Regions from separate parts of the Streptomyces sp. NBC_01233 genome, predicted to be linked through region 2. Evidence: riboswitches for the same ligand, from Rfam matches in the RefSeq annotation. Region 2 holds a riboswitch; the other holds the start of a gene.
What was found. A riboswitch is a leader RNA that binds a small molecule or an ion and turns the genes downstream of it on or off. The one in region 2 is predicted to bind glycine.
Positions count from the first base shown of each region.

Region 1: it holds a riboswitch for glycine, as region 2 does, so the genes downstream of both, gcvT (glycine cleavage system aminomethyltransferase GcvT) here and gcvP (aminomethyl-transferring glycine dehydrogenase) in region 2, are expected to answer to the same signal.

Region 1 is NZ_CP108514.1:6,472,847-6,483,652, reverse strand. It holds gene OG332_RS31030 (ABC transporter ATP-binding protein) at 1-5, opposite strand, end outside; gene OG332_RS31025 (ABC transporter ATP-binding protein) at 14-1,162, opposite strand; gene OG332_RS31020 (ABC transporter permease) at 1,159-2,166, opposite strand; gene OG332_RS31015 (ABC transporter substrate-binding protein) at 2,308-4,059, opposite strand; gene OG332_RS31010 (ABC transporter permease) at 4,137-5,135, opposite strand; gene OG332_RS31005 (enhanced serine sensitivity protein SseB C-terminal domain-containing protein) at 5,576-6,316, opposite strand; gene OG332_RS31000 (enhanced serine sensitivity protein SseB) at 6,373-7,107, opposite strand; gene OG332_RS30995 (AAA family ATPase) at 7,257-7,925, opposite strand; glycine riboswitch at 8,132-8,235, shown strand; gene gcvT (glycine cleavage system aminomethyltransferase GcvT) at 8,376-9,491, shown strand; gene gcvH (glycine cleavage system protein GcvH) at 9,603-9,983, shown strand; gene glyA (serine hydroxymethyltransferase) at 9,999-10,806, shown strand, end outside.
Region 2 is NZ_CP108514.1:1,703,279-1,714,084, forward strand. It holds gene OG332_RS07755 (PhzF family phenazine biosynthesis protein) at 1-312, shown strand, start outside; gene OG332_RS07760 (hypothetical protein) at 374-1,078, opposite strand; gene OG332_RS07765 (CPBP family intramembrane glutamic endopeptidase) at 1,165-1,986, opposite strand; gene OG332_RS07770 (glutamate-cysteine ligase family protein) at 2,109-3,641, opposite strand; gene OG332_RS07775 (hypothetical protein) at 4,136-4,756, shown strand; gene OG332_RS07780 (DUF5999 family protein) at 5,018-5,206, shown strand; gene gcvP (aminomethyl-transferring glycine dehydrogenase) at 5,310-8,195, opposite strand; glycine riboswitch at 8,259-8,390, opposite strand; glycine riboswitch at 8,392-8,490, opposite strand; gene OG332_RS07790 (PRC-barrel domain-containing protein) at 8,604-8,969, shown strand; gene OG332_RS07795 (DNA polymerase IV) at 9,049-10,509, opposite strand; gene OG332_RS07800 (MerR family transcriptional regulator) at 10,572-10,806, opposite strand, start outside.

The DNA.
Region 1 (10,806 bases), 4.8 Mb from region 2:
TTCATGTCCTCGGTCACAGCTTCGGCGCAATCTCTTCGGTCCAGATCCGGGTCCGCTGCTCCGTCGACATGTGGCAGGCGGACCAGTGCTTGTCCCCGTCCTCCGTCAGCTCGGGCCGCCGGGTGCGGGTGATCCCGTCCTCGGGCACGTCGGCGTACGGGCAGCGCGGATTGAAGGCACAGCCGCTGGGGATGTTGATCAGGCTGGGCGGCGAGCCCTTGACCGGGATGAGCCGCTCGGTCTGGTCGCGGTCGATGCGGGGCATCGAGCCGAGCAGGCCCCAGGTGTACGGGTGCCGGGGCTCGTAGAAGACCTTCTCGGCGGAACCGCGCTCCACGCACCGGCCGCCGTACATCACGAGGATGTCGTCGGCCATCTCGGCCACCACGCCGAGGTCGTGGGTGATCATGATGACCGCGGAGCCGAACTCCTTCTGCAGGTCCCGGATGAGGTCGAGGATCTGCGCCTGGACGGTGACGTCGAGGGCGGTCGTCGGCTCGTCCGCGATGAGCAGCTCGGGGTTGTTCACCAGGGACATCGCGATCATGGCGCGCTGCCGCATGCCGCCCGAGAACTCGTGCGGGTAGCTGTTCACCCGCTTGCCGGGCTCGGGGATGCCGACGCGGTCCAGCATCTCGACCGCCCGGGCGCGGGCGACCTTCTTGCTCACCTGGTGGTGGACCCGGTAGGCCTCCACGATCTGGGAGCCGATGGTGTAGTAGGGGTGCAGCGCGCTGAGCGGATCCTGGAAGATCATCGCCATCTCCCGGCCGCGCAGCCGGCGCACCTCCTCCGGGTCGGCGGAGAGCAGTTCCTTGCCGTTGAGCCAGATCTCCCCCGAGAGGGAGGCGCTGGAGCGGCCGCCGTTGCCGACGCGGTGCAGGCCCATGAGGGCCAGGGAGGTGACGGACTTGCCGGAGCCCGACTCGCCCACGATGCCGAGGGTCTTGCCCTTCTCCAGCTGGAAGGAGAGTCCGTCGACCGATTTCACCAGGCCGTCGTCCGTGGGGAAGTGGACCCGCAGGTCGCGGACGTCGAGGAAGGTCCCGGGCGCGCCGGGGGCCGTCGCGGTGCCGGTGCCGGTGTTCGTTCCGGTGCCGGCTTCGGTGCTCGTTTCGGTGCCTTGACCGGCACCGCTGACGGGCTTCGTCGGGTCGGTCACGACAGCCTCACCCTCGGGTCGATGATGGCGTAGACGAGGTCGACCACCAGGTTGCAGAACACGATGAAGAACGCGGCGAACAGGGTCACGCCGAGGATCTTCGGAAGGTCGTTGACCGCGATCGCCTGATAGGCGTACTCGCCGACCCCGTGGTACGAGAAGACGGTCTCGGTGACGATGGCGCCGCCGAGGAGGAGCCCGAAGTCCATGCCGAAGATGGTGATGATCGGCGTCAGCGCGGACCGCAGTCCGTGCCGGGTCACCACCACGCGCTCGCGCAGGCCCTTGGCGCGGGCCGTCCGGATGTAGTCCTCGTTCATCGTCTCCAGCATTCCGGCCCGGGTGAGGCGGGCGTAGAGCGCCGAGTAGAGGAAGGCGAGGGTGCACCAGGGCAGGACGAGCGCCTGGAACCAGCCGGCCGGGTCGTCGGAGAAGTCGACGTACACGTTGGTGAAGATCGGCCAGTTGAAGACGAACAGCGCCAGCGACAGGACGCCGGTGAAGAACATGGGCAGCGAGACGCCGGCCAGCGCCACGCCCATGGCCACGCGGTCGAAGAGCGATCCCGGCCGCAGGGCGGAGATGACGCCGGTGGTCACGCCGGTGACCAGCCAGACGACGGCCGCGCCGAAGGCGAGGGAGGCCGTGATCGGCAGGCGTTCCAGCATCTGGGGCCAGACCTCGACGTGGTCCTTGAAGGAGTAGCCGAGGCAGGGGGCGTGGCACTGTGAGGGCTGCGGGCCGAAGTTGAACTCGCGGCCGACGAATATCCCCTTCAGGAACTCCCAGAACTGCTGGTGCAGGGGCTGGTCGAGGCCGAGGTTCTGCTTGACCGCGGCGATCGACTCCGGTGAGGGGTTCTTGCCCACGTACTGGGTGGCAAGCGAGTCGACGGTTCCGCCGGCCAGCCTGGGCAGCAGGAAGAAAATCGCAAAGGTGATCGCGCTGACGACGAGCAGCAGGGCCACCGCGGCGATCATCCGCCGGACGATGTACACAAACACGAGGGTCGGCTTCGGCGTCCGCCGGCCCGTACGGCTCCCCGGTCGGGGGAGCCGCACGAGCCGGCGTGCACTGCTGCCTTCACCTGCCTTCCACGGTTCTGGCAGATCGGGCTGAAAGGTCGGGCCTTACTGGGTTCGGACTTACTTCAGGCCGACGTTGAGGTAGTCGTACTGGCCGCTCCAGGCCGGGTTCGACACCGCGTTGGTGATCTTCGGCGAGCGGTAGTGCAGCACCTTGAAGTAGGTAAGCGGCACGATGACCGCCTCATCCATGACCTTCTTGTCGATGTCGCCGTAGACCTTCTCGCGGGCGGCGGGGTCGGTGTTGGCGATGTTGGCGTCGAGCATCCCGTTGATCTCGGGGCTGTTCAGCTGCGACAGGTTGGTGTTACCGGTCTTGCCGATCGCACCACCGTGGACCACCTGCTGGAGGAAACCGAAGCCGGTCGGCCAGTCGGCGCCCCACTGCATCATCATGAGGCCGATCTTGTTGTCCTCGGTGAACTTCGGGACACCCGCGTAGTCACTGAAGTACTTGCCGGCCGGGTACTGCTGGATCTTGACGGTGATCCCGACCTTCTTCAGCGAGGCCTGGATCGCGGTGGCCATGTCGACCTCACCGGCACGGTCGTTGCGGGCCGTGATGGTGGTCTCGAAGCCGTTCGGCTGGCCGCAGGCGGTCAGCAGTTCCTTGGACTTGGCCTCGTCACCCTTGTTGTCCGGGGTCTTGTAGGTGTCGAAGTCGACGTGGCCCGGGATGTCCGTCGGCAGCACCGTGCTGGCGACGGCGCCGCGGACCGGTCCGCCGAACGCGGTCTGCACCGAGACCTTGTCCACCGCGTACTGGACGGCCTTGCGGCACTCGACCTTGTCGAAGGGCGCCACCTTGGTGTTGATCGCCATGTAGACCAGGCGACCGCCCTGCGCGTTGTCGGTGTTCGGGTCCTTCGAGCTCAGCAGCTCCGACTGGGTCTGCTGGGCGACGCCGTTGCCCACGATGTCGATGTGGGAGTTGCCGGCCTTCAGGTTGGAGTCGATCGTCTCCTGGTTGACCTTCAGCTTGACGACGATCTTGTCCGGCAGCTGCTTGCGGAGCGGGTCGTTGCCGGCGTCCCAGTTGGGGTTGCGGACCAGGACGGCCTGCTTGTCCTGCTCGTAGCTCTCGAACATGTACGAGCCGGAGGACATGATGTGCTTGACGTAGTCCGCGCCGTCGTCCTTCGCCTTCGGCACCGGGGCCGACTGCGGGTTGGCGAGCAGGTAGTCGAACTCCGCGAAGGGCTGCTTGAGCTTGAAGACGATGGTGTGGTCGTCCGGGGTCTCGATGGACTTCAGACCCTCGTCGCTCTTGTCCTTGTACGGGCCTTCGTACTTCGGCTCGTTGTCCTTGAGGTACTGGGCCAGGTAGCTCGGGCCGTTGGAGTGGACGTCACGGGCGAAGTTGCTCCGCTCGACGCCGTACTTGACGTCCTTCGAGGTGACCTCGGTGCCGTCGCTGTACTTCACGCCCTTGCGGAGCTTGTACGTCCAGGTGGCGCCGCCGTCGCTCGGGACGCCCAGGGACTCGGCGAGGTCCGGCACGACCTTGTTGCCCTCGGCGCCCGGAGCGGGCGCGAAGGTGGTCAGCGGACGCGCGTACAGGCGGCTGAAGTTGAAGACGAAGCCGTAGTACGTGTTGCCCGGGTCGAACGAGTCGGGCGTGTCGGACGCCTCGTAGACGAGCGTCCCGCCCTTCTTGTCCGAGGCGTTGACGACACCCGTGACGGCTGCGTTGGCGGCGGAACCCTTGCCGTCGGACTCGCCCGTCTTGTCCCCGCCGCTGCACGCGGAGGCGCCCATGGCGATGCTGATGGCGGCCACGAGCACCGCAGCTGATCTCGACCTGCTTTTCATGGTGGAGTTAAGCCCCCTGATTCAGAGTGGAGTGGTGATGGGGTGGGCGGTGGCCCGGCCGCGCCCGAGGAAACGGTTCAGCGGCGGCTCTTGGGGTCCAGGGCGTCCCGCAGACCGTCGCCGAGCAGGTTGAAGGCGAGCACGGTGATGAAGATCGCCAGGCCCGGCACGACCATGTACATCGGGTCGACCTTGTAGTACCTGACGGCCTCGCTCAGCATTCCGCCCCAGGAAGCCTGCGGGGGCTGGATACCGACGCCCAGGAAGCTCAGGGACGCCTCGAAAAGGATGTTGGTGGGGATGAGCAGGGTCGCGTAGACGAGGATCGGCGCCACCAGGTTCGGGAGCAGTTCCTTGAAGACGATGAACGGGCCCCGCGCGCCCAGGGAGCGTGCCGCGTCGACGAACTCCCGTTCGCGCAGCGACAGCGTCTGCCCGCGCACGATGCGCCCGATGTAGGGCCAGCCGAAGAAGCCGATCACGAACACCAGCACGCTGATGTGGAGCGGCAGCCCCTCCAGTCCGAACGCCCCGCCCTGCAGCGCCGCCGAGATGGAGATCGCGAACAGCAGCAGCGGGAAGGCGAGGAAGGTGTCCATCATCCGGCTGATGACGGTGTCGGCCCAGCCGCCGTAGTAGCCGGCGACGACGCCCAGCACCGAGCCGATGACCACGGACAGCAGCGTCGAACCGAAGGCCACGAGCAGCGACACCCAGGAGCCCTCCAGGATGCGGGTGGCGATGTCGCGGCCGAACTTCGGCTCCACGCCCAGCGGGTGGGACCAGCTGATGCCGCCGAAGGACCCGATGGGGGTCGCGAGCGACGGGTCGATCAGGTCCTGGTGCAGGGCGTCGGGATCGAGGCCGAAGATCGCCTGGATCGGCTGCGAGAGAACGGCCAGCACGACCAGGAAGAGGACGACGATCCCGCCGGCCATCGCGACCCGGTCCCGCTTGAGGCGGGTCCATGCGATCCGGCCGAGCGAGCGGCCCTCAATCGCCCCTTGCTTCGACCCGTCCGGGCTGGCGCCGGGCTGGGGCCGCGCGGGCCCGCTGGTCTCGGTAGGTGCCGTCATCGTGGTGGGGACCCCTCTCGGCCGGCTGGTGGCCGGCCCCTGCCAGCCGCTGTGACGGCTTGGTTCACTTCGTGGCGCGGTTGTCGCTGGTTGCCGGCGGTTCGTCGCTACGGAACTGCTCGCGAAATGCGGATGAAGAGTGGGCGCCCACTGGTTGGGCCCTCTCAGTGGGGGGAGTCTTCAACGGTCGCTCGATCACCCGCCAGACCCGACGGGGATGTGATGCGCAACCGTGATGTGACGAGTCGACTTCCGTTATCCGAACGGCGCACCCGTCTCAGCGGTTCAAGAGCTCACGTTCGGCGCGGAACGGACATCCGTCCCAACTGCCTTTTCGTGCATGGATCTTGGGTCTATTCAGCGGATATGCCGAAGGCCGCACCGATGGGTCCGGTGCGGCCTTCGAGATGAATGTCTCGATATGTGGATGCGTGGGGGAATCAGTACGCCGGCGCCTGGCCCTCGCGGTCGTAGAAGGGGCGGGTCTGCGCGCGCAGCCACATCGCCACCGGGTCGTGCTCGTCCGCCAGCGCGACCGTGCACACCGGGACGCCCTCGGGGACCACCCCGACGGACTGCCGCATCATCTCCCGTACGGATTCCAGCGCGGGCGCGGAGGCGTCGTACAGGTCGAGCCCGACCGCGAGGTACGGGGACCCGAGCGCGGGCTGCACCCAGGCGCGGCGCAGCGAGCGGACGGCGGGCGTGCGGTGCGCGTGCTGGGTCAGCAGCCCGTAGAACTGCGGGAGCTCGATGGCGGGCTCGGACAGCCGCAGCGGGCCGGCCGGCATCCGGTCCAGGCCGGTGGCGATCCGGCGCAGGTCGGCCCAGGGCACGCCGAGGCCGCCGCCCTGGGCGTGCGGGTTGAGCCACAGGCCCCAGCGGTCCGGGTAGAGCGCGCGGGCGATGTCCCGCCCGGTGACCACCTCGTAGCCCCGGTTCCAGCCGCTGGCGGCCAGCTCCTGCGGGGAGGTGACGCAGGGCGCGTACCCGAGGCTCTCGACCTCCATGCCGCCGTACTGGGCGTCCGGGGAGCCCGGCTGCCCCTGCCACAGCAGCATCCAGAGCCGGCCCTCGGACAGGGCATGCAGAAGTGACTCGTAGCTCTCATAGCGCCCGGGAGTCACCTGGCGCATCATGTGCTCGACCTGCCCGGCCGCGGCCGTGCCTGACGCACTCACCCGGTACCCCTCTTCGTCCGCCTGTCGTCCACGCGTGCCCCTCAGCTTAAGCGGCCCTACGGGACGTGGAAGGGGCGTACGCGCTCACGAATCCAGTCCGTGACCGGGTCCTGGGCGGCGTCCAGGAGGATCAACTGCACCGGCCACGGCGGCGGGACGCGGGTCAGGGCCCGCCCGAGGGCCTCCATCGGGGCCTCGCGCATCTCGGGTTCCCATCCCACCAGGCGGACACCGATGAACAGCTCCGGCGCCCCGCCCTCGATGCTGGCGAGGCAGCGGTGCGCGGCCGCGACCACGCCGGTGGCCCGGAACTCCTCGGTGGCGGCGGCCAGGAAGTCCACCGGGTCTTCCTGCCAGTCGGGCTCGTAGAGCCGGACTCGGCCGCCGGTGGAGGGGCCGTCGAGCGGGGTCCGGCCGGTGCGGCAGAGCTCCGCGACGGCGGGCGGGGGCAGCGGGACGCCGACGGCGCCGTCGGGATTGAGCGCGATGCCGAGCTGCGGGGGCAGGCCGCGGGCGAACTCCACGGCCGGGGCCACGGCGAAGCCCATGCCGGGGCCGACGCAGGCGAGGAACTGGGCCTCGGAGGTGTAGACGGGGACGTACGCCGCCCCGCCGATGTCCATCGTGGGCAGGGTGAGATCGGCCGAGTCCGGGCCACCGCCGCCGGGCAGGGGGACCCACACCTGGCTGCGCCCGAGCACTTCCAGGATCCGCCCGCCTGCGTCCGGGTGCCCGAGCGCCGCCCCGAGCACCTGCTCCAGCTCATTCCCCGGCCAGCCGCTGCCCTGCATGTGCCCCTGCCTTTGCCTGATCCCGCGCGTGTCGCCCCGCAGGGTACCGGCCCCGTGTGCCGCACCGTCGCCGGGGCTCCGCCCCGGGTCCCGGGGGCAGAGCCCGGCAGCGGCGGCGCGCGCCCGGCGGTCAGGCGTGGAACCGGCGGTCAGGCGCGGAAGGCGATGCGGGTCACCGTCGCGGCGGAGGCCCGGTCCAGGAGGGTCACCGAGGCGCAGCCTGCCGGGGGGCGGCCCGCCTCGGCTTCGCGCAGCAGGCGGCCCACCGCGCCGCGGTGGCGGGCGAAGGCGTAGGCGGACACCCGTCGCCCCCGCGCGGCCTGGCCGGAGAGGGCCTCCGCGGGGCTGCTGTCGAGGAGGAGCAGGTGCAGCGCCCGCCCCCGGCGCCGCGCGGCCACCGCGAGCAGGCCGCGCACCCAGCTCTGCGTACCGCAGTCGTGGACGACCACGGAGGCTCCGGAGCGCAGGAGCCGCCACAGCCCCCAGTAGTGCGCGGCGCGCACCAGCGGGCGGTACACCGCGTACGGCAGCGCCGCCGGCATCCGCCGCTCCCAGCGCTCACGGGCGTCCTGGGAGTCGACGGCGCCGCCCTCGGCCGCCGCCCGCTTGATCAGCGTGCTCTTGCCGCCGCCGGGCAGGCCGGACACGACGACGATGTCCCCGTCCGCGAACGCGAGCCGCTGCGGGCCGTGCACCGCGGGGCCGCGCAGGTCGCGTACGGGGCGGATGCCGGGGTCCGCCGCACGCTTGCGCCCGTGGTCCCGTCCGTGCGTGCCGCGCTGCGCCGGCACCGCGTCCACGGTTCCCGTCGTCGTCACCACTCCGAATCTCCGCACAGTGTTCGCCTCCCCCGAATCGGGCCACCAGGACCCTTGCCCACTGAGTGTAAAGAGACGGTAATCCGGCAGCCCCGGTTCCGGTCCGCCCGCTCGGGGCACCGTACGAACTTTCGGACCCCTCCGCCCGATCACGGGCATGGCGTGCAATGATGTGCGCCATCTGGACCAACTGCATACCGGCCGCTTGAATCCGCGCGGGAGAGTCCCGGCACGCCGCAAGGCCGTGCGCGGGCGCCGAAGGAGCAAGATCCTCCCTTGAATCTCTCAGGCCCCGTACCGCGTGGATGAGGCAGATCTGAAAAGCGAGCTGCTCGACAGCTCCACCCAAGGTGCAAGCCGAGGAACTCTCGGCGAACCTCTCAGGTTCCGATGACAGATGGGGAGGACCCTCCTCGTCATGTCATGCCCTGGGACTCGGGAGCCACACCCATGAGCACTGCCCCCCGTCTGACCGCCCTCGATGCGCTGCACCGCTCGCTCGGTGCGACCATGACCGACTTCGCGGGCTGGGACATGCCGCTGCGGTACGCCAGCGAGCGCGACGAGCACAACGCCGTGCGCACCAAGGCCGGTCTGTTCGACCTGTCGCACATGGGCGAGATCACGCTGACCGGCCCGGAGGCCGTCAAGGCCCTCGACTACGCGCTGGTCGGCAACATCTCCACCGTCGGCGTCGGCCGCGCCCGCTACACGCACATCTGCCAGGAAGACGGCGGGATCGTCGACGACCTGATCGTCTACCGCCTCGGCGAGACCGAGTTCATGGTCGTCGCCAACGCCTCCAACGCCCAGGTCGTCCTCGACGCCCTGACCGAGCGCGCCGCCGGCTTCGACACCGAGGTCCGCGACGACCGCGACGCGTACGCGCTGCTCGCGGTGCAGGGCCCGGAGTCCCCCGGCATCCTGAAGTCCCTGACGGACGCCGATCTGGACGGCCTCAAGTACTACGCCGGTCTGCCGGGCACCGTCGCGGGCGTGCCCGCGCTGATCGCGCGTACGGGCTACACGGGCGAGGACGGCTTCGAGCTGTTCGTCGCCCCCGAGCACGCCGTGGAGCTGTGGCAGGCGCTGACCAAGGCGGGCGAGGGCGTCGGCCTGGTGCCGGCCGGCCTGTCCTGCCGCGACACCCTGCGCCTGGAAGCGGGCATGCCGCTGTACGGGCACGAGCTGACCACCTCCCTGACCCCCTTCGACGCGGGGCTGGGCCGGGTCGTGAAGTTCGAGAAGGAGGGGGACTTCGTCGGTCGCGCCGCGCTGGAGGTCGCCGCCGAGCGCGCCGCCACCAACCCGCCGCGCAAGCTGGTCGGCCTGATCGCCGAGGGCCGCCGCGTCCCGCGCGCCGGTTTCCCGGTCGTCGCCGACGGTCAGGTCATCGGCGAGATCACCTCGGGCGCCCCGTCCCCGACGCTGGGCAAGCCGATCGCGATGGCGTACGTGGACGCGGCGCACGCCGCGCCCGGCACCTCCGGCGTCGGCGTCGACATTCGCGGTACGCATGAGCCGTACGAGGTCGTGGCGCTGCCGTTCTACAAGCGGCAGAAGTAGTTCCGCACACGGCCGAGCCGTGCACGAGCCGTACGGAACCCCGTACGGCAGCGTCTCAGTACCCGAGACCACCGTTCGTATCCACTCCCCCGCATCCAGGAGAATCAGGTCATGAGCAACCCCGAGAAGCTGCGTTACACCAAGGAGCACGAGTGGCTGTCGGACGCCGTGGACGGCGTCGCGACGGTCGGCATCACGGAGTTCGCGGCCAACGCGCTCGGTGACGTCGTCTACGCCCAGCTCCCCGAGGTCGGCGACACCGTGACCGAGGGCGAGACCTGTGGCGAGCTGGAGTCGACGAAGTCGGTCAGCGACCTGTACTCCCCCGTCTCCGGCGAGATCGTCGAGGCCAACCAGGACGTCGTGGACGACCCGGCGCTCGTGAACACGGCCCCGTTCGAGGGCGGCTGGCTGTTCAAGGTGCGCCTCTCGGAGGAGCCGAAGGACGCCCTGTCCTTCGAGGAGTACACCAAGCTCACCGCCGGTAACTGACCCCAGGGGACCCTGATGTCTGTACTGAACACCCCTCTCCACGAGCTCGACCCGGACGTCGCCGCCGCCGTCGACGCCGAGCTCGTGCGCCAGCAGTCCACCCTGGAAATGATCGCGTCGGAGAACTTCGCTCCGGTCGCCGTCATGGAGGCCCAGGGTTCGGTCCTGACCAACAAGTACGCCGAGGGCTACCCGGGCCGCCGTTACTACGGCGGCTGCGAGCACGTCGACGTCGTCGAGCAGATCGCGATCGACCGCATCAAGGCGCTGTTCGGCGCCGAGCACGCGAACGTCCAGCCGCACTCGGGTGCGCAGGCGAACGCCGCCGCGATGTTCGCGCTGCTGAAGCCGGGCGACACGATCATGGGCCTCAACCTGGCCCACGGCGGTCACCTGACCCACGGCATGAAGATCAACTTCTCCGGCAAGCTCTACAACGTGGTCCCGTACCACGTCGACGAGACCGGCGAGGTGGACATGGCCGAGGTCGAGCGCCTCGCCAAGGAGTCCAAGCCGCAGCTGATCGTCGCCGGCTGGTCCGCGTACCCGCGCCAGCTGGACTTCGCCGCCTTCCGCCGGATCGCGGACGAGGTCGGCGCGTACCTGATGGTCGACATGGCGCACTTCGCCGGCCTGGTCGCCGCGGGTCTGCACCCGAACCCGGTGCCGCACGCCCACGTCGTCACGACCACCACGCACAAGACCCTCGGCGGTCCGCGCGGCGGTGTCATCCTGTCGACGCAGGAGCTGGCCAAGAAGATCAACTCCGCGGTCTTCCCGGGTCAGCAGGGCGGCCCGCTGGAGCACGTGATCGCGGCCAAGG
Region 2 (10,806 bases):
CACGGCGCCCTGCGCGCCTTCGCCAAGCGCGGGGTCATCGTCACCGCGGCCGCCGAGGATCCCTCCTGCGGGTACGACTTCGTCTCCCGGGGCTTCTTCCCGGCCTTCGGGATCGACGAGGACCCGGTCACCGGCAGCGCCCACACCGCACTCGCCCCCTTCTGGGCCGAGCGCCTGGGCCGCACCGAGCTGACCGGTCTCCAGGGTGGCGCGCGCCGCGGTCTCGTACGGGTGACCCTGGCGGGCGACCGCACGCTGCTGACCGGCCGGGCCGTCACCGTCGTCGACGGGGAGCTCCTCACCGCCCCGTGACCGCACGGGAGGGGTGGTCGCGGCGTACGGGCCGGGGCGCGGACACCCGACGGGGGGGCGGTCAGCCCGCGGACCCGCCCCGCCCCCGGCGGGCCGCCTTCGACCGCGCCTTGGCGTCGGCCGCGCTGCGCCGCTTCCGCTCGTTCTCCCTCCAGGCGTCCGAGTCGATGCGCTTGCGGTAGACCTGCTCCGGCTCCGCCTTGCCCAAGCGGACCGTCCACAGCCACAGGACGGCCGAGATCACGAAGAAGGCCACGGCCAGCCCCAGGTAGGAGCCGATCTCCTCTGACTCCGGGACGCCCTCGTCGTGCATGAAACCCGGGACGCCGGAGACGAGGGCGTTCACCCACCACGCGAGCGCCCCGTTGAACAGGACCAGGGCAATCCAGTACGCGACCCGCATGCTCCTCGCCGGGCCGGTCAGCTCGCCGAGCAGCAGCAGGCGCCGCAACGAGACGGGCCCCGTCCGATGCCGGCCGCCCGTGCCCGCCTTGGCGCGGCGCACCGACGCGTAGAGGTCGTCCAGCCAGCGTCCCGGGTCCGGCTCGGGGGCCGGGCCGTCCGTCGGAGCCAGCTCCTTGGCCTGGATCCAGCCGGTGATGAACTGGATCTCCAGCTGGGCCTTCTCCAGTCGCCTGCGGTAGTGGTGGTCTGAGCTGCGTGCCTCGCGGCGGTCCCGGATGAGGAGGCTGGCCCCGCCCACCAGTCCGCTGACCACGGGCACGAAGAACGGCGCGAACGGCACCAGGGAGTCCACAACAGCCACCGGGCGCGCCTCCTCACTCCCCTCCAGCCTCGCACCGGTTCGGCGTCCGCCCCCGCCCGGCAGGGCCGATCGGGTGCGCCGCCGCATCACGGCGTGGGCAACCAGCCCACCTTGCCCGCGAGCAGCGCGTAGCCGCCGAAGGCCACGATGTCGAGCAGCGCGTGCGCGACGACGAGCGGTCCCACCCGGCCCCAGCGGCGGTAGGCGAGGACGAAGACGACGCCCATCACCATGTTGCCGATGAAGCCGCCGATGCCCTGGTAGAGGTGGTAGGAGCCGCGCAGCACCGCGCTGGCCAGCAGCGCGGCCATCGGCGACCAGCCGAGCTGGTCGAGCCGGCGCAGCAGGTAGGCCAGCATGATGACCTCCTCCACCACGGCGTTCTGCAGCGCGGAGAGGATCAGTACGGGGAACTTCCACCACACGTCGGGCAGCGCCTCCGGCACCACCGTGAGGTTGAATCCGGCGGCCCGCGCCCCCAGGTAGAAGGCGAGCCCCGCGCTCCCGATCCCTGCGGCGACGAGCGCGCCCCGGGCCAGGTCCCCCAGGGGCCGGGTGCGGTCGAAGCCCAGCACCCGCAGCCCGGGGGCGCCCTCGCGGGTCAGCAGGTGCGCCACCAGCAGGACGGGGACCAGCGCGCTCGCGATGCCGAACAGCTGCCACGCCAGGTCCAGCCAGGGCCGGCCCGGGGCCTGCGAGGCGTTGAGCGTGGCGGCCTGGTCCTTCAGGCCCCCCGGCTTGGTGAGCGAGCCGATGAAGCTGATGAGCGCCGAGACACCGCTCGCGCCCAGCGACAGCGCGAGGACGAGCAGCGTCTCGTTGCGCAGGAGACCCCGCCGCCCGTCCTCGTCCAGCTTCACGAACACCGGCTCCGGATCCGCCCGCACGCCCGACTCCCGTCCTGCCATCCCGTTGCGACCACCCCATACTGCCTCCTCGGGCGACGGGGAGGATCACTGCGGGGGGACAACGGGATCAACGGGACCACCGGACGGCTCCGGTCGCGCGCCGGCTCCGGTCACGCTCCGGCTCAGCGCGCCGCCGGCACCGAGGCGCTCACCTCCTCCCCCAGTCCCACGGGCCAGGTGTGCACGGGGTCGCCCTTGTGCATCAGCTCGCTGTACCTCCGGGTGGTCGCGGCCAGGGCCTCGTCCCGCTCCAGCCCGGCCGCCAGGGCCCGGTGGTAGGTGTCCACCTGCCAGGTCGCCCCGTTGACCCTCCGCCGGCAGCGCTCCTCGATGATGCCGAGGTAGTGGTCCCGGTCCGCGGGCTCGATGCCCCAGGCGTCGAGCCCCGCCGCCGCCATCGGCAGCAGCTCGTCCAGGACCAGCCGTACGGCGGGCACGCTCGCCAGTCCCCCGGCCCGGCCCCGGCGCGGCCACCGCAGCCGCGCGTCGATCCCGTACCGGCAGGCCGCGTCGAAGTTCGCCTCCGCCTCGGCGAAGGGCAGCCGGGTCCACACCGGGCGCGGCTCGTCGGCGAGGGTGCGGACGAGCCCGTAGTAGAAGGCGGCGTTGGCGACGACGTCGGCGACCGTGGGCCCCGCCGGCAGCACCCGGTTCTCGACCCGCAAGTGCGGCACCCCGTCGGCGACCCCGTATACGGGCCGGTTCCAGCGGTAGACGGTCCCGTTGTGCAGGACCAGCTCCTGCAGCGCCGGCACGCCGCCCTCGGCGAGCACCCGCAGCGGCTCCTCCTCGTCGCATATCGGCAGCAGGGCGGGGAAGTAGCGGACGTTCTCGGCGAAGAGCTCGTACGCCGAGTCCACCCACCGCTCCCCGAACCACGTGCGCGGCCGCACTCCCTGGGCCTGGAGCTCGGGCGGCCGGGTGTCGGTGGCCTGCGTGAACAGCGGCGGCCGCGACTCCCGCCACAGCTCGCGCCCGAACAGGAAGGGCGAGTTGGCGCCGACGGCTATCTGCGCGGCGGCCACCGCCTGCGCCGCGTTCCACACGGCCGGGAACCGGGCCGGCGTCACCTGCAGGTGCAGTTGTACGGAGGTGCAGGCGGCCTCCGGCACGATCGACCCGGAGGTCCAGATCAGCCGCTCGACCCCGTCGATGTCGAGCGTGAAGTCCTCCCCGCGCATCATCAGGATCTGCTCGTTCAGCAGCGAGTAGCGGTCCACCGCCGACAGGTTCGCGGTGACCAGGTCGGAGCGGGAGATCGTCGGCAGAATGCCGATCATCACCACACCGGCGTCGATCTCCGTAGCCTGCCTGTGGGCATAGCCCAGCCCCGCGCTGAGTTCCTCGGTGAGCTGGTCGAATACCCGGCCGCCGAGCCGGTGGGGCAGGACGTTCACCTCCAGATTGAACATTCCCAGTTCGGTTTGGAAATCAGGACTCGCTATCCGCTCCAGCACCTGGGCATTCACCATTCTCGGCAACCCGTCGGCACCCGCGAGATTCAGCTCGATCTCCAGTCCCATCATGTTCTTCGGGCGATCGAACCTCTTCTCCGCCAGGAGTCGCTCCAGCCCCTCCAGACACTCGTGAAGCTTCCTTCGATACCGCTGCCGATCGGACAGGTCGAATCCGCCCGCCACGACCTTCTCCCCCATCGAAGCGTCCCTCCTCGAGTGGGCCCGGCCCGGGACCCCCAGGCGCGCATTACGGTCGATGATGCCCCGCCTCCGTGATCCATAACGCGGTGGGGGCGTGCGTGGCGAGGAGCGCGCGCCGGTTTGGCCGAAGGGCGCTTCGGCACATTCACCTGGCAAGTCGCTTCGCGCAAATTCCTCTTCGACTTTGCGCGCGCCGCAAAACCGGTGCTTTCCAGCCGAGCCCCCGTCCGGTAACCTCCGAGGTCAGCGCGGCACGTTCGCGCACATCCGGCATGAATGCCACGTCAGCGGGACCGGTAAGCGTCTTGTCGGCAATAGGCGGGACAGCTAGCCGAAACACTGCGTGAACACATGTCGTATAAACTCCGCAAACGAGGCAGAGAGTTGGCGCGCGGCCATTGCCCCTCGGCCCCCCTCTGGCCCCAGAATGCGACAGCGCCGTCCGCACCTGCCCCCATTCCACAGGTCTCCCAAGTGAGAGGCGACCCACCATGCCGCTGCATGTCCCTCCGGCTCCCGCGCCCGCCCTGCGCAGCGTCCTCGCGGCACTCGGTTCTCCCACCGCCGTCCACGAGGCGCACACCCCGGCCCTGCGCGCGATCCAGGGGCCGCTGACCGCCGAACTCCCCCTTCCGGTGCACGTCCTCGACCGGCTGGGCATGTCCACGCTCGCGGCCGGCGGCAGGCCGCCCCGCACGCGGCTCACGGGCTGGCGGTTCCTGATCCGCAGCGGGGACCGCCACGTCGCGGCAGCCGACACCCGCCTGACCGCCGACGGCTGGACCTTCTCCCACTTCTTCGAGGGGCCCTACGTCGCCGCCACCGAACGCGCCCTGCGCCAGGCGGAGTCCCTCGCCACGAACTACCAGCCGCGACTGCTGTCCGTGCCGGAGCTCTACATGCTGACCCTGTGGCTGCACGGGGCGGTGGGCGCCGACGCCTCCGCCGGGCTGCCCGCCGGCGAGGACCTGCTGGTGCCGCTGGCCCCGGCCCCGCCCGGCATCGCCGCGTACCGTCCGCACCCGGTATCCGAGCTGCTGCCCGTGCTCACCCACCGGCTGACCCCCGCCACGGCACCCCTCCCTCCGTCGCTGGCCGCGCCCGCCGCCTGACCCGAGTAGCCCATTCGGCCTAGTCCGCTCGGGTCAGATGCGAACCATCCGAAATGATAGGGGAGTTGGCCTGAACCGCCCGCACGAGTGATGCGTCATCAATCTGTGAGGACAGCTGCGGGGAAATACCTGCGAAGCGGCTGTCGTGGGGGAAGACTGATGACACGCTCCCCGCGGGTGCGGGGATGACCCAGGGGGACGGCCATGAATCACGCATCGAGCCGTAGCACGCAGACCACACCGCAGCGAAAGAACGCATCCATGTGCCAGCACCAGCCAGCCTGCCCGTCAGCCGAATCCGCCGACCGGGAGGCTGCTCGCCCGGTGGCCAACCACCCGGAGCAGGGCTGGAGCCTGCTGTGCAATGGTGTCCTGCTCTTCGAGGACACCGGTGAACTGCTGCCGGACGGCCAGATCATCGCCCCGCACCGCCCGCTCGCGGCGGCCTAGGCGCTGAGGACGGCCCGGCCGACGGAAGCCACGGCGAAGGGGCCGGGTCCGGGAGATTCTCCCGGACCCGGCCCCTTCGTTCATGTCACTTCACCGCTCGGTGTCAGTGGTCGTACTCGTCCAGCGGGGGGCAGGAGCAGACCAGGTTGCGGTCGCCGAACGCGCCGTCGATGCGGCGCACCGGCGGCCAGTACTTCTCGGCGGCCGTGACGCCGCCCGGGAAGACGGCCTCATCGCGGGTGTACGGGTGGTTCCACTCGCCGCCCAGCGCCGCCGCGGTGTGCGGGGAGTTGGCCAGCGGGTTGTCGTCCGCCGGCCACTCGCCGCCCGCGACCCGCTCGATCTCGCCGCGGATGGCGATCATCGCGTCGCAGAAGCGGTCGATCTCGGCGAGGTCCTCGGACTCCGTCGGCTCGATCATCAGCGTGCCGGCGACCGGGAAGGACATCGTCGGGGCGTGGAAGCCGTAGTCGATCAGACGCTTGGCGATGTCGTCCACGCTCACGCCCGTGGACTTCGACAGCGGGCGCAGGTCGATGATGCACTCGTGCGCGACCAGGTTGCCCGGGCCGGTGTAGAGCACCGGGTAGTGCGGCTCCAGGCGCTTGGCGATGTAGTTGGCACCGAGCACCGCCACCTGGGTGGCGCGCTTGAGGCCCTCGCCGCCCATCAGGCGCACGTACGACCACGAGATCGGCAGGATGCCGGCCGAGCCCCACGGGGCGGCCGAGATCGGGCCGACGCCCGTCTCCGGGCCGGCGGTCGGCTGGAGCGGGTGGTTCGGCAGGTACGGGGCGAGGTGTGCCCGGACGCCGACCGGGCCGACGCCCGGACCGCCGCCGCCGTGCGGGATGCAGAAGGTCTTGTGCAGGTTCAGGTGCGAGACGTCGCCCCCGAAGTGACCCGGCTTGGCGAGGCCCACCAGGGCGTTCAGGTTGGCGCCGTCCACGTAGACCTGACCGCCGGCCTCGTGCACCTGGGCGCAGATGTCGGCGACGTGCTCCTCGAACACACCGTGCGTGGAGGGGTACGTGATCATCAGCACGGCGAGCTCGTCGCGGTACTGCTCGATCTTGGCGCGCAGGTCGTCCGCGTCCACCTCGCCGTCGTCTGCGGTCTTGACGACGACGACCTTCATGCCGGCCATCACGGCGCTGGCGGCGTTGGTGCCGTGCGCGGAGGACGGGATGAGGCAGATGGTGCGCTGCTCGTCGCCGTTCGCGCGGTGGTAGGCGCGGACGGCCAGCAGGCCGGCGAGCTCGCCCTGGGAGCCGGCGTTCGGCTGGATGGACACCTTGTCGTAACCGGTGACCTCGCAGAGACGTTCCTCCAGCTCGGTGATGAGCGTGAGGTAGCCCTCGGCCTGCTCCACCGGAGCGAAGGGGTGCAGCTGGCCGAATTCGGGCCAGGTGACCGACTCCATCTCGGTGGTCGCGTTGAGCTTCATGGTGCAGGAGCCCAGCGGGATCATGCCGCGGTCCAGCGCGTAGTCCTTGTCCGAGAGCTTGCGCAGGTAGCGCAGCATCGCGGTCTCGGAGCGGTGCTGGTGGAAGACCGGGTGCGACAGGTAGTCGTCCGAGCGCAGCAGGCCCTCGGGCAGGGTGTCGGCCGTGGTCGCGTCGAGCGCCTCGATGTCCGCGGTGACGCCGAAGGCGGCCCAGACGGCCTCGACGTCGGCGCGCAGGGTGGTCTCGTCGCAGGAGACGGAGACGTGGTCGGCGTCGACCTGGTACAGGTTGATGCCACCCTCGCGGGCGGCGGCGACGACCTCGGCAGCGCGGCCCGGGACACGGGCGGTGACCGTGTCGAAGTACGAGCCGTGCACGATCTCGACCCCGCCGGCCGTCAGGCCCGCGGCGAGCAGGGCCGCGTAGCGGTGGGTCCGGCGGGCGATCGTCCGCAGACCGTCCGGGCCGTGGTAGACGGCGTACATGGCGGCCATGACGGCGAGCAGCACCTGAGCGGTACAGATGTTGCTGGTGGCCTTCTCGCGGCGGATGTGCTGCTCGCGGGTCTGCAGCGCCAGGCGGTACGCCCTGTTGCCGTCCGCGTCCACCGAGACGCCGACGAGGCGGCCGGGCAGCGAGCGGGCGTGCTTGTCCTGGACGGCCATGTAGCCGGCGTGCGGTCCGCCGAAGCCCATCGGGACGCCGAAGCGCTGGGTGGTGCCGACGGCGATGTCCGCGCCCAGCGCGCCCGGGGAGGTCAGCAGGGTCAGCGCGAGCAGGTCGGCGGCGACGGCGACGATGGCGCCGAGCTCGTGCGCCTGGTCGATGACCGGCTTGATCTCGCGGACGGCACCGGAGGCGCCCGGGTACTGGATCAGCACGCCGTAGACACCGCGCTCGGCGACCTCGGCCGGGATGCCCTCGGACAGGTCGGCGACGACGACCTCGATGCCGATCGGCTCGGCGCGGGTCTCGATCACGGCGATGGTCTGCGGCAGCGCGTCGGCGTCCACGAGGAAGACGTTGCCCTTGGCCTTGCCCACGCGGCGGGCCAGCGTCATGGCCTCGGCGGCCGCGGTGCCCTCGTCGAGCAGCGAGGCGCCCGAGGTCGGCAGCCCGGTGAGCTCGGCGACGACGGTCTGGAAGTTCAGGAGGGCTTCGAGGCGGCCCTGCGAGATCTCCGGCTGGTACGGCGTGTACGCCGTGTACCAGGCCGGGTTCTCCATGACGTTGCGGAGGATCACCGGGGGCGTGAAGGTCCCGTAGTAGCCGAGACCGATCATCGGGGAGAGGACCTGGTTGCGGTCGGCGAGCGAGCGCAGCTCGGCAAGCACCTCGGCCTCGGTCCGCGCCTCGGGCAGGTCGAGCGCCTCGGCGGTCTTGATCACATCCGGTACCGCGGCGGCGGTCAGTTCGTCCAGGGAGCCGTAGCCCACATGGGCGAGCATCTTCGCCTGCGCCTCGGCATCCGGGCCGATGTGGCGCTGTTCGAAGGGGATGCCTCGCTCCAGCTGGGAGAGCGGAATGCGGTTGGCGGTCATGTACGGAGGCCTCCTGGTCGTATGACCTGCGAGGGGCACCACGGCGCTGGCACCCGGACGGCCTCCCCCTCTGTCATCTGCACCTGAGAGTTTCACCGGAGTCACGGGGGTCGCCCAAGAGCTCCGGCTTTCACCGTCGGTGAGGAGTGGGACCGGCACTGCTCGCCCGGTACCCGCCCCTGCTTTCCAGAGTGGCCTCGTCCGTGCGGTACGTATGCCTGAGAGATTCCGGGGAGGATTTGCTCCTTCGGCGCCTCCGTCTTGCTCACTCGGAGGACTCTCCCGCACAGGGTCGACAGCCATCACCCAGCCTACCAGCGAGGATCTGGGGCCTCCCCCGAGTGGCCTCCGCTGCCGTTATGCACTTCTGTAGTCATTACGGAGGAGTTGCGACCATTTGGAGGGACCGTGCAGACCGACATCGATCCGCGCAGCCTGATCGGCCGCAAGGCGTTCGACCGCAATGGCACCAAGATCGGCACCGTGGACGAGGTCTACCTCGACGATGCCACGGGCGTCCCGGAATGGGCGGCCGTCCGTACGGGCCTCTTCAGCCGGGACGCCTTCGTCCCGCTGGAGCCGAGCGAGATGGTGGGCGACACCCTGCGGGTGCCCTTCGAGCGCTCCCTCATCAGGGACGCCCCCGACTTCGGCGTCGGCCGCCACCTCTCCCCCGAACAGGAGCTGCAGCTCTACCACCACTACGGCCTGGACACGACCCTGCCGACGGACTTCCAGCGCGACTTCGGCCGCCTAGCGAGCGACGAGGGCTGAGCGGGCCCGGGAGGGGGCCGGCGGCCGTGAGCCGGTGCTCGGGCCGGCTCACGCGATGCCCCGCCGTCCGGCTTCCGGATCATGCCGGGCGGGCGGCTCCCGGCTCCCCCTCCCCCACCAGCGGCAGCGGATCGGAAGGCTCCAGCTCGGGGTCGTCCACCCGGAAGGTCCGCACCCGGCCGGGCTCCGATCCGGGCTGCTCGAACCGTACGGTCACCCGCCCCACCCCGCTGCCCTGCACCCACCCGGGCCCGTACACCGCGTGCCGTACGTCGCTCCCGGCCGGCCAGCGCCGCTCGGGAGCCGGCTCCGGCCCCCCGGGCGGCTCGGCGGCCGCCGGGGCCCCGGGAGCCTCAGAAGCCCCCACAGGGGCGGCAGCGGCTCCGGGCTCGCTGTTCCCGCCGGCGACAGCCGTCCCGGCCTCCTCACTCGTCCCGCCCGCCCCGCCCGCCCCGTCCGGCTCAGTGGCGAGCGACTGCGCGAACAGGTCCTCCTGCGTGTAGTCCGCGAGCCCCGTCACCCCCACCCCCAGCAGCCGCACTCCTCCCGTGGTGTCCACGCCCTCCAGCAGCCGCGCCGCGGCCTCCCGCACCACCGCGGGGTCGTCCGTGGGCCCGCGCAGCGTCTCGGACCGCGTCAGCGTCGAGAAGTCGTACCGCCGCACCTTCAACACGATCGTCCGCCCCGAGTGCCCCGAGCCCCGCAACCGCTGCACACACCGGTCGGCGAGCCGCTGCACCTCGTTGCGGATCCGTACCCGGTCGTGCAGGTCCACGTCGAAGGTGTCCTCGACCGACACCGACTTCGCGTCCCGCTCCGCGACCACCGGCCGGTCGTCCAGCCCCAGCGCCATCCGGTACAGGCCCACGCCGTGCGCCCGCCCGAGCATCCGGACCAGCTCGTCCTCCCCGGCCTCCGCCAGCTTCCCCACCGTGGTGATCCCGGCGCGGCGCAGGTGCTCCCCCGTGGCCGGCCCCACTCCGGGCAGCGTCCGTACGGACATCGGCGCGAGCAGCTCGCGCTCGGTCCCCGGCTCGATCAGCAGCAGCCCGGCCGGCTTCGCCTCCTCGGACGCCACCTTGGCCAGCATCTTCGACCCGGCGAGCCCCACCGACCCACTGAGCCCCGTGGCGGCCCTGATGTCGGCCCGCAGCCGCTCCCCCGTCGACCGGGCGGTCCGCGAGTCGAAGGCCACCCCGCCCGCCTCCAGGTCCACGAAGGCCTCGTCCAGGCTTAGCGGCTCCACGAGCGGCGACAGCTCCCGCAGCAGGGCCATCACCACGTCACTGACCTGCCGGTAGAGGCTGAAGCGCGGGAACAGGTAGGCGCCGTTCGGGCAGAGCCGCCGCGCCTGCGCCGTGGGCATCGCGGAGTGCACCCCGAACCGCCTCGCCTCGTACGAAGCCGTGGCGACGACCCCGCGCGGCCCCAGCCCGCCGACGATGACGGCCTTGCCCCGCAGGCTGGGCTTCGACGCCTGCTCCACGGAGGCGTAGAAGGCATCCATGTCCAGATGCAGAATGGTCGGCGCGGCTCTCACGGCACCGATGCTGCCCTACGGGACTGACATTTCTCCGGCCTGGATCATTTCTCCGGCCTGGATCAGACGGCGCGGTTGCGGCGGGCGGCCAGCTCGTCCGTCGGGTTGTGCCCGACCAGGGTCTCGCCGGTGTCCACCCGCTCCCCGTGCAGCTGCGAGAGCGCGCTCTCGGCATCGCGCCACACCACGCCCACGGCGATGCCGAAGATGCCCTGCCCTCCCTGGAGCAGGCTCACGACCTGGTCCGGCGAGGTGCACTCGTACACGGTGGCGCCGTCGCTCATCAGCGTCATCCGC